2 linked regions of the Dinghuibacter silviterrae genome follow. The protein of the gene in region 2 interacts with the protein of the main gene of each other region in a pairwise test. Links are inferred from orthologs where the notes say so. Each region holds a gene or a part of one and is shown on either strand. Other genes may lie near its edges.

The links.
Region 1: the proteins of leuS (region 2) and ligA interact in binary tests that used the Escherichia coli proteins (3 or more experiments, as listed by UniProt). The link is inferred for Dinghuibacter silviterrae from one-to-one orthologs.

The regions. Positions count from the first base shown.
Region 1 is NZ_SODV01000001.1:1,081,161-1,086,700, forward strand. Bases 1,529-4,452 are described here. They hold ligA (NAD-dependent DNA ligase LigA), read right to left. Parts: upstream 4,071-4,452; coding sequence 1,986-4,070; downstream 1,529-1,985. Other genes in these bases: EDB95_RS04790 (HNH endonuclease), read right to left, coding at 1,529-1,900; EDB95_RS04800 (NUDIX hydrolase), read left to right, coding at 4,183-4,452. Also shown: EDB95_RS04780 (aspartate-semialdehyde dehydrogenase), read left to right, coding at 1-609; EDB95_RS04785 (DUF2461 domain-containing protein), read right to left, coding at 606-1,283; more of EDB95_RS04790, read right to left, coding at 1,328-1,528; more of EDB95_RS04800, read left to right, coding at 4,453-4,920; EDB95_RS04805 (alpha-amylase family glycosyl hydrolase), read left to right, coding at 4,999-5,540. UniProt on the Escherichia coli protein: DNA ligase that catalyzes the formation of phosphodiester linkages between 5'-phosphoryl and 3'-hydroxyl groups in double-stranded DNA using NAD as a coenzyme and as the energy source for the reaction.
Region 2 is NZ_SODV01000001.1:1,304,271-1,308,408, reverse strand. The notes cover bases 14-3,295. They hold leuS (leucine--tRNA ligase), read right to left. Parts: upstream 2,968-3,295; coding sequence 214-2,967; downstream 14-213. Other genes in these bases: EDB95_RS05790 (cell division protein FtsX), read left to right, coding at 3,046-3,295; EDB95_RS05800 (helix-turn-helix domain-containing protein), read left to right, coding at 14-197. Also shown: more of EDB95_RS05800, read left to right, coding at 1-13; more of EDB95_RS05790, read left to right, coding at 3,296-3,924; EDB95_RS05785 (DUF3098 domain-containing protein), read left to right, coding at 3,966-4,138.

The DNA.
Region 1 (5,540 bases), 220 kb from region 2 along the record:
ACGATCCAGATGGTGGTCGCCCTGGCGCCGTTGCACAAGGCCTACCAGATCAAGCGGATCGTAGTGTCCACCTATCAAAGCGTGACCGGGACCGGTGTCAAAGCGGTGACGCAACTTTTTAACGAGCGCGCGGGCGAGGAAGGAGAAAAGGCGTATGCATACCCCATCGACCTGAACGTCATTCCCCAGATCGACGTCTTCCTGGACAACGGGTATACGAAAGAAGAAATGAAGATGGTCAACGAAACGCGCAAAATCATGCGGGACGACTCGATCCGCATCACCTCGACGACGGTGCGCATCCCGGTGGTCGGCGGGCATAGCGAAAGCGTGAACGTGGAATTTGCAAAGGACTATGCACTCCCTGATGTGCGCAGCCTGCTCGAAACCGCTCCCGGTGTAGTGGTGGTGGACGAGCCGTCCAAGGCCCAATATCCCATGCCGCTGAACGCCCACGAACGCGACGAAGTGTTTGTCGGACGGTTGCGCCGGGACGACTCCCAGCCCAATACGCTCAACCTCTGGATCGTCTCCGACAACCTCCGCAAGGGGGCGGCCACGAACGCGGTCCAGATCGCCGAGTACCTCGCAGGGAAAGGATGGCTCTAGGCGTCCTCGTGCTCGATCGCGCGATTTAAAAAGTTCAACAACGGCTGCAACGCCTCAAAGGCCTTCAGGACATTTTTCAAGAGCGCCTTGTCCGTCAACTCCGCGTCGGAAATCGAACGAATGGCTAAATAGCTTTTCAGCTTCAGGTATTCCGCCGCGGGGTTGTCTTTTTCATACCCCTTGGGCATGGTGGACAGGCTGTATTCGCCCTTGAGGATTTCCCCGTATTGCGTGACGAAGGCTTTTGCCTTGACTATTTTTTGAAACTCGTCCCAGCAGTAGTCGATCTCCTGGCGGATCTTTTTTACCTCTTTGGCTTCGGGCATCCAGAGACCGCCGCCCATAAAGCTTTCACCCCCGGGCTGGATGTGGATGTAATAACCGGCGTAAATGGATTTCTTGCCGCCCCGGTCGAGGGAGGCACCCATGTTTGTTTTGTACGGAGCCTTGTTTTTGGAGAACCGGACGTCCCGGTTGATGCGGAAAAGACAGTCTTTCGCCTTCAGCGTGCGGAGGTCTTCGTCCTTTTTGGCATGGGCGTCGAGTACTTTTTGAATAAAATCAGAGAAGTCGCCTTTGGCGGCGTCATAGGCGTCGCGATGGGCGTCGAACCAGGGTTTGTTGTTGTTCTTAGCCAGTTGCTTCAGGAACTGAAGCGTCGAAGGTTGTAGCATAGGGGCAAAAATAGGAGTTTCCGCGGACCCGCCGCGGGTGCGCCCTATTGCACCCCGCTCCAGTTCTCCCCGCTGCGAATACGGTACAACGTCATTTCGCTAACGCCGTATTTATCGGCCAGTTGGCGATAGGTATACTTCCGCTTTGGATCGGACAGTGTCGCTTTGATGCGTTTGACCTGGGATACCGTTAGCTTCAACCCCTTGGAGTGGGCCGCCTTTTCGCGCTGACGCTGTTTGTAGGCAATCTTGTCCGGGCTGAGCTGCTGGTGGGCGCTCATTTCCTCCAGGGTGGCCCAACGGAGGTTGCGGGCGCTGTTGTCCAGCTTATTGTGGTTGATGTGGATGACAAAACGATGCCGGGACGAGGGTTTGGGGTGGAACAGGCGGGCGACTTCCCGGTGGATATAGATCGTCCCCTTGTTGCCCGGGCGGTGAAGGTTGAGGGTGCGGTACCCCGTGGTGATGGACCCGTTGAGGAGCTGTCCGTCCTCCATAAGGGATTCCGTATAGCTGCATGCGCGGCCTTGATTCGAGATGGCGTACTGTTTGCGCATATCCTTCCAACCGGAAAATTGAAGCGGCTTCCAAACTTCGCCTGGGATCTTTTTGATCATAAAGAGGATTTCCTTTTAAAGATACGAATCCCTTTTTGTACATGCAAGAAGGTGAAATCACGGGGGTGGACCCGGGAAGGATACCTCACGCCCGTCCAACCAGCGCCAGGAACGCCTCCTCCGTTAGAATACGGATACTGCTTATTTTTTTGGCCTTTTCCAGTTTGGAGCCGGCGTCCTCCCCGACGACGAGGTAATTCAGCTTGCTGCTGACCCCGCCCAGGATCTTCCCGCCGTTTTGTTCCACGAGACCCTCGGCTTCACTGCGGGTCATTTGTTGCAAGGTGCCCGTGAACAAGAAAGTCTGGTCCTGGAGGGCGCCCCCGGTCGCCGGGGTAGAATGGGTGTTGCGCAAGTTGAGACCCAGGGATTCGAGCACGGACAGCATGTGGAGGTTGTCCTTGTTGTGGAAAAACTGGTAGATGCTGCCCGCCACTTTTGGACCTACGTCCTCCAGCTCCAGGAGCTGTTCCTCGGTGAACCCGGCGAAGTCGAGGAGGTGGTCCACCGCCTGGGCGAGGGTTTTGGCGGTGGTTTCGCCTACGTAGCGGATCCCCAGCGCAAAAATAAGCCTGTATAACGGCTGGGTCCGGCTGGCGTCTATTGCGGTCTGGAGGTTGGTCATTGATTTTTTGCCAAACCCTTCGAGTTCCGCGATTTTGTCAAAGGGGAGGGTATAGATGCCGGGGACGTCTTTGAGCCAGCCGAGCTCATAAAAGCGGCGCACGTTGGCTTCGCCCAGGCTCCGGATGTCCATGGCGTCCTTTGATACAAAATGGATGATGCGTTCCACCACCTGGGCGGGGCAGTTGATGTTGACACAGCGCCAGACGGCTTCGCCCTCCGGTTTGACGAGCGGGTCGCCGCAGACGGGGCAGTGCTTGGGAAAATGAATGACTTTCTCGGACCCGTCGCGCAATTCCGGCTGGGACTTGACGATATAGGGGATGACGTCCCCGGCCCTTTCCACCAGGACGGTGTCGCCTAACCGGAGGTCTTTTTCCCGTACATTTTCCTCGTTGAACAGGGAAACTGAAGTGACGGTCACCCCGCCGATACCGACCGGGTCGATCTTTCCGACCGGTGTCACGGCCCCGGTCCTGCCTACCTGGAATTCTACCTTCCGGAGCTTGCTGGTGCCCTGGCGGGCCTTGAATTTATAGGCGATGGCCCAGCGGGGGTGGTGGGTGGTCATGCCGAGCCGGTCTTGTACCGCGAGGTCGTCCACCTTGATGACCATCCCGTCGATCTCGTAGGGGAGGTTGTCCCGTCCTTGTTCGAATTCCAGACAATAGTCGATGACGGCCTGTATGCCTTTGAAGACCCGTTTTTCTTTTTGGGGGCTGCGGAAGCCCAGGTCCCACAACATTTCGAGCATACCCGAGTGGGTGTGGGGCGTCTCAGAAGCGCCGGTCGGCGTCCAGTAGCTCACATGGTAGAGAAAGGCCTCCAGGTTGCGCCGCCCCACCTCTTTGGGGTCCTTCATGCGGAGCGACCCCGCCGCCGCGTTCCGCGGATTGGCCAGGGGCGCCAGGTTTTGCTCCGCCAGCTGGTCGTTGAACTTTTTGAAATTGGCTTTATTGATGAGCACTTCTCCCCGGATCTCGACCTGTTGGATACCGTATTTGGAAAAGGCCGCGGAGAGCGGCACGGAGCGGATCTGGCGGATATTGACGGTAATGTCGTCCCCGCTGACGCCGTCTCCGCGGGTGGCGCCCCTGGTGAGGAGGTCTTGTTCGTAGATGAGGGAGATGCTGGCGCCGTCGAACTTCGGCTCGACGCAATAGGTCATCTCCTCGTGGCCGCTCAGCTCCCTGGCTTTGCGGTCCCAGTCGAGGAGGTCGTCGGCGTTGTAGGAGTTTTCAAGGGACAACATCGGTACGAGGTGGGCCACCGTCGGAAAGTCTTTGGAAAGGTCTTTAGCTACCCGTTGTGTGGGCGAGTCGGGGGTGATCAGCGTGGGATCGGCGGCTTCCAGGTGCTCCAGCACCTTGTAGAGTTTATCGTATTCCTGATCAGCCAGGAGCGGGTCGTTGAGGATGTAATAACGGTTCTCATGGAAGCGCAGCACTTGGCGAAGGTCGTCCAGTCGGCTTACAGAAATTTTTCTGTCGGCCGCCAGCTGCAGGAGTTCGTTGGTTAACTCGGTATAATACTTAGTGTTATCCATCAGTGTGTGGGGTATTCTTGACCCGTAAAAATAGCCCCCCTTTTGGGCAGAAAATATTAATGTGTAATATTTACACAAATCTTTTTATAGATTTGTCCCCGAACGTTTGCTTATGAACAGGAGCTTGCCACTAACCGCGGGGAAGGGAGCCTTGATCCAGGATGCTGTACAAATGGTCGCTTCCTATCCCAAAACCGCCCTCACCGTTGACTGCGTCATCTTCGGGTTTGAGGAGAATGAATTAAAAGTATTGCTGATCCGGAGCGACCTCCAGGCCTACAAGGGGCTTTGGACCCTGCTGGGGGACGTCGTCCGTGAAAGCGAAGACCTGGGGGACGCCGCTTACCGGGTCCTGAGGGAGCGGACGGGTCTGAACGATATTTTTCTGGAACAGGTCCAGACCTTTAGTTCCCCGGGCCGGCATCCGGGGGGAAGGGTGACCACGGTCGCCTTTTATTCCCTGATCAACATCCGCCACCACCGGCTAAAAACCCTGGACAACGAGGTCCACTGGCACAACCTCCAGTCGATAGAGGCCATGGGTTTTGACCACAAGGACATTTTAGACGTCTGTCACCAGCGCCTCCAGCGCCGGGTACAGGAACACCCGCTGGGTTTCAACCTGTTGCCCGACAAGTTTTCGCTCCGGGAGCTCCAGAACCTGTACGAAGCCATCCTGGACATAAAACTGGACCGGAGGAATTTCCGGAAGAAATTTTTTTCCATGGACTTCCTGATCGATACCGAGGAATACGAGGTGGATGTACCCCACCGGCCGGGTAAACTTTACAAGTTCAATTTCCAGAAATACCAGCGTCACCAACGGAAGTGGTTTGGAATCGATTTCTAGTGGGCGCGAAAATTATTTTTATATTGTGTAAAAAATACACATTTTTGTACCGCGATTGCAGCTTGCTATATGCCTAAAATGAACGACAACGCTTATGAGAAGGTTCGCCGGCAGGAAAAGACATCCCTTCCGGCATGGATACGAATGTTCGCACGTCTGTCGTTTCTGCTGATCGCGACCGCCGGGACGACCCCGGGAAACGCACAACTCCTGACCGGCAGCCCTACTTTTCCCCAGGATACCAGTACGATTACCATCACGCTTGATGCCACCTTAGGCAACCAGGGTCTGCTGAACTATTCGGATCCGGCGCATGTATACGTCTATACCGGTGTGATTACGAGCGCCAGTACGAGCGCCTCGGACTGGCTGCACCTGCCCTTCTCCAACTGGAGTGCGGATACAACCGCCGCGGCGCTGGCCACTTATCTGGGGAACAACAAGTACCAGTATACGATTCACAACATCCGTTCTTTTTACAACGTACCGGCGGGGGAAACCATCGAGAAAATCGCCATCCTTTTCCGGAGCGCCGACGGCAATACCGTTCAGCGCAACACCGACGCCAGCGACATGTTCCTGACGGTATATACCGGCGCGCTGGCGGGCCAGTTTACGGC
Region 2 (4,138 bases):
TTCCTTACCCCGATCCTATTGACGCGATTAAAGCTAAAATGCAGGAGAAGGGGTTGCGGAACAAAGACCTCGTCGGCAAGGTGGGGTCAAAGGGGTATATCTCCGCCGTCCTCAACAAAAGAAAACCGTTGACGCTGGAGTTGGCAAAAATCTTTCGAAGAGAACTTGGCGTTTCAGCGGAAGTCTTGTTGTCTTAAAAGAGGGCGCCCTTTTTTACATCACCACATTAATCATCTTCCCCGGCACATACACCACCTTCTTGTGGGGCTTCCCGTCGAGCCATTTCTGGACGATGTCGTTGGCCAGCACCATGCGTTCGACGTCCGCGGTGGACGCATCGAGGGCGATGTCCATTTCGGTACGGGTCTTGCCGTTGATGGCGATGGGATAGACCTTGGATGACTCGACAAGGTACTTGGGCTCGAACACGGGGTATGGAGCGTCCAGGATGGACGTCCTGTAGCCCAGTTGGTGCCAGAGTTCCTCAGAAACGTGAGGTGCGTAGGGCGTGAGCAGGATCAGCAGCGGGCCCAGGATGGCCTTTTTGTGGCAATCCAGGTCGGCGAGTTCGCCGGTGCAGATCATAAAGGCGCTGACCGCGGTATTGAAAGAAAAACGCTCGGTATCCTCCTCGATCTTTTTGATGGCCTTGTGGAGGACCTTGCGTTCCGCGTCAGTCGGGGTGGCGTCGTTCCAGACGGCGCCTTTTTGCTCGTCAAAGAACAAACGCCAGAGCTTGCGCAGGAAGCGGTGGACGCCTTCGATGCCCTTGGTGTCCCAGGGTTTGCTTTGCTCAACGGGGCCGAGGAACATTTCGTACATGCGGAAGGTGTCGGCGCCGTAGCGTTCCACCAACACATTCGGGTTAACGGTGTTGAAAAGGCGCTTACTCATTTTTTCCACTTCGGTTCCGCAGATATAACGGCCGTCTTCGAGAATAAAGTCAGCGTTGGCATATTCCTTACGCCAGGCGCGGAACGCCTCCAGATCGAGCTCAAGCCCGTCAACGATATTGACGTCTACATGCAATGCGTCGGTTTCATAAGCGCCGCGCAGGCCGGCGGAAACAAACTGGCCGGTTTCGCGGACCCGGTATACGAGCCGGCTGCTCCCCTGTATCATCCCCTGATTCACCAGCCGCTTAAACGGCTCGTCAAAGCCGATGTGTTCGAGGTCGAACAGGACCTTTGTCCACATACGGCTGTAGAGGAGGTGTCCGACGGCGTGTTCGGTGCCGCCTATATAGAGGTCGACCTGGTTCCAGTAGTCGCTGACGCGCCGGTCGCAAAAGGCAGTATTATTCCCAGGGTCCATATACCGCAGGAAGTACCAACTGCTGCCGGCATACCCGGGCATGGTGTTGGTCTCCAGGTGACGGGCGGTCCAGGCGGGAATGTTGGCCAGGGGGCCTTCGCCCTCTGGGCCGGGGCCATATTTCTCGATGTGGGGCAGTTCGAGGGGGAGTTCCGAAACGGGCAACGGTGAAGCAATCCCGTCCGACCAGACGATCGGGAACGGTTCGCCCCAGTAGCGTTGGCGGCTGAAGGCGGCGTCGCGCATCTTAAAGTTCACCTTGCGGCGGCCGATCTTCATGGATTCCAGACGGTCGATGACGACACCGATGGCATCGCGCATGACCTGCCCGTCCAGAAACCCGCTGTTGGAAAGAACGGCGTCTTTGGTGGGGTTGGCGGCCTCACCGGTATAATGGGAGCCGATGATGTTGGTAATGGGGAGGCCGAAATGCTGCGCGAACTTGAAGTCGCGCTCGTCCCCGCAGGGCACGGCCATGATGGCGCCGGTGCCGTAACCCGCCAGGACGTATTCGGAGATCCAGACGGGGATGCGGCGATCCGGGTCGAAGGGGTGGACAGCGTAAGCCCCGGTAAAGCAACCGGTAATTTTTTTCTCGGCCATGCGTTCCCGTTCGCTCCGGCTTTTCACGTAGGTGACATATTCGGAAACGGCAGCGGCCTGATCAGAGGAAACAATGCGCTGGATGAGCTCATGCTCAGGTGCCAGGACCAGGAAGTCGACCCCAAAGATGGTATCGGGGCGGGTGGTATAGACTTCGATGCGATCGGAGGCGTCAAAAAGCGCAAAGTGCAGGTTCGCGCCATAGCTCTTGCCAATCCAGTTGGTCTGCATCTCTTTCATGGCATCGCTAAAGGCGATGCGTTCGAGCCCTTCCAGGAGGCGGTCGGCGTATTCGGTGATCCGGAGGTACCACTGACGGAGCTTTTTCTTGACAACGGGATATCCCCCGCGTTCGCTCAGGCCGTTGATCACCTCGTCGTTGGCCAGGACGGTGCCCAGGGCCTCGCACCAGTTGACCTCTCCGTAACCGCAATAGGCGAGGCGGTATTGCATCAGGATGTCGGCCTTTTCACGAGGTGTGAAGCCGGCCCAGGCAACCGAGTCGAACCGGAGCGCTTCGTTCCCCGGACAGGGCGCGCCCTCGTTCCCTTCCAGGACAAAGGCGGCTTCGAGAACGCTGATGGGGCGGGCCTTCCCTGCTTTGCGGTCAAAATAGCTGTTGAACAGCTCCAGGAAGATCCACTGGGTCCATTTATAGTAAGAAGGTTCGCTGGTCCGGAGCTCCCGGCTCCAGTCGAAGCAAAAACCGATGTTATCGAGCTGTTCGCGGAAGGAACGGATATTGGCGTCCGTGGTCACGGCGGGGTGTTGACCGGTCTCCAGGGCGTATTGCTCCGCGGGCAGGCCGAAGGCGTCATACCCCATGGGATGCAGCACGTTAAAGCCTTTGAGCCGTTTGTAGCGGGCGTATATATCCGAGGCGATGTAACCGAGGGGATGCCCTACGTGAAGACCGGCCCCGCTGGGATAGGGGAACATGTCCAGGACGTAGTATTTGGGTTTGGAAAAGTCATTTTCCACCTTGTAAGCGCCTGACTGCGTCCATTCGCGTTGCCATCTCTTTTCGATGTCTCTGAAGTTATATTCCATAGTAATATTTTGGGGCGCTGGTTCGTTAGAAGGAGAACAAAAGTACGTAAACAAGCTAAAATCTATATTTTTGAGGACATGACCACCGCTACTACGAGCAAGTTTTCCGCCAAGCGCTCCAAGCCCTCTTATTTTTTTTCGATCCTGGGCGTAGCCCTTGTATTGTTCATTATAGGGATCCTGGGGTGGATCGTCATCAACGCCGGCAAGCTGGAAGAGTACCTTAGGGGTAATGTGGAGATCCAGGCCTTTATCCGGGAAAATACCCCCCAACGGGAAGTGGACAGCCTGAAGGCCTATATCGCCGCGCAGCCCTATACGCGCCAGGTCGAATACGTGTCGAAGGATATGGCCAAGGAGCGCTTTGTCAAAGACGGGAACGACGACTGGTCAAGGGTTCTGGACTACAACCCCCTCCCGGCCAGCCTGGATTTCAAGGTCGCGGGCGAATATGTCAACCAGGACAGTCTATCGGCCATCACCCGGGACATCCAGCAACACCTCATCATCAGCGAGGTCAAGTACCCGGTGGCCGTAGTCGACAACCTCAACCGGAACGTCCGCAAGGCCGAGCTCATCCTCCTGGTGATCGTCATCCTGCTGGGCATCGTCGCCATCGTGCTGATCGATACGACCATCAAACTATTTATGTTTAGCAACCGGTTCCTGATCAAAACCATGCAAATGGTGGGGGCCACCCGGGTCTTTATCGCCCGTCCGTTCAGCCTGAAAGCGGTCCTTAATGGGCTGATCAGCTCCGTCCTGGCCATCATGGCAATCGTCGCCCTGATTTTCTGGGCCGAACAGGCGCTACCAGACCTCAAAGCATTGAGAGACAACATATTGCTGGGTGCTCTTTTTGGATCCATGCTCGTGATCGGGGTCAGCATCACCTACCTCAGCACCTACCGGTCTGTGGTAAAATATTTAAAAATGAAGCTCGACGACTTGTACTAGAGCCGAAAAGTTTACATTTGACGCCTTAAAGCATTGACCCCATGGCCAAACAAGCCGAAAACGTGAAAAAAGAGACCGTTGCCGCCAAACGTACCTCCACCCTTTTCGAAGCCGACAACATCAAATGGATGATCATCGGGGGCGTCGTCCTCGTCCTGGGTCTTCTCCTGATGGCCGGTGGCAAGTCCAAGGATCCTAACGTCTTCGACCCCCA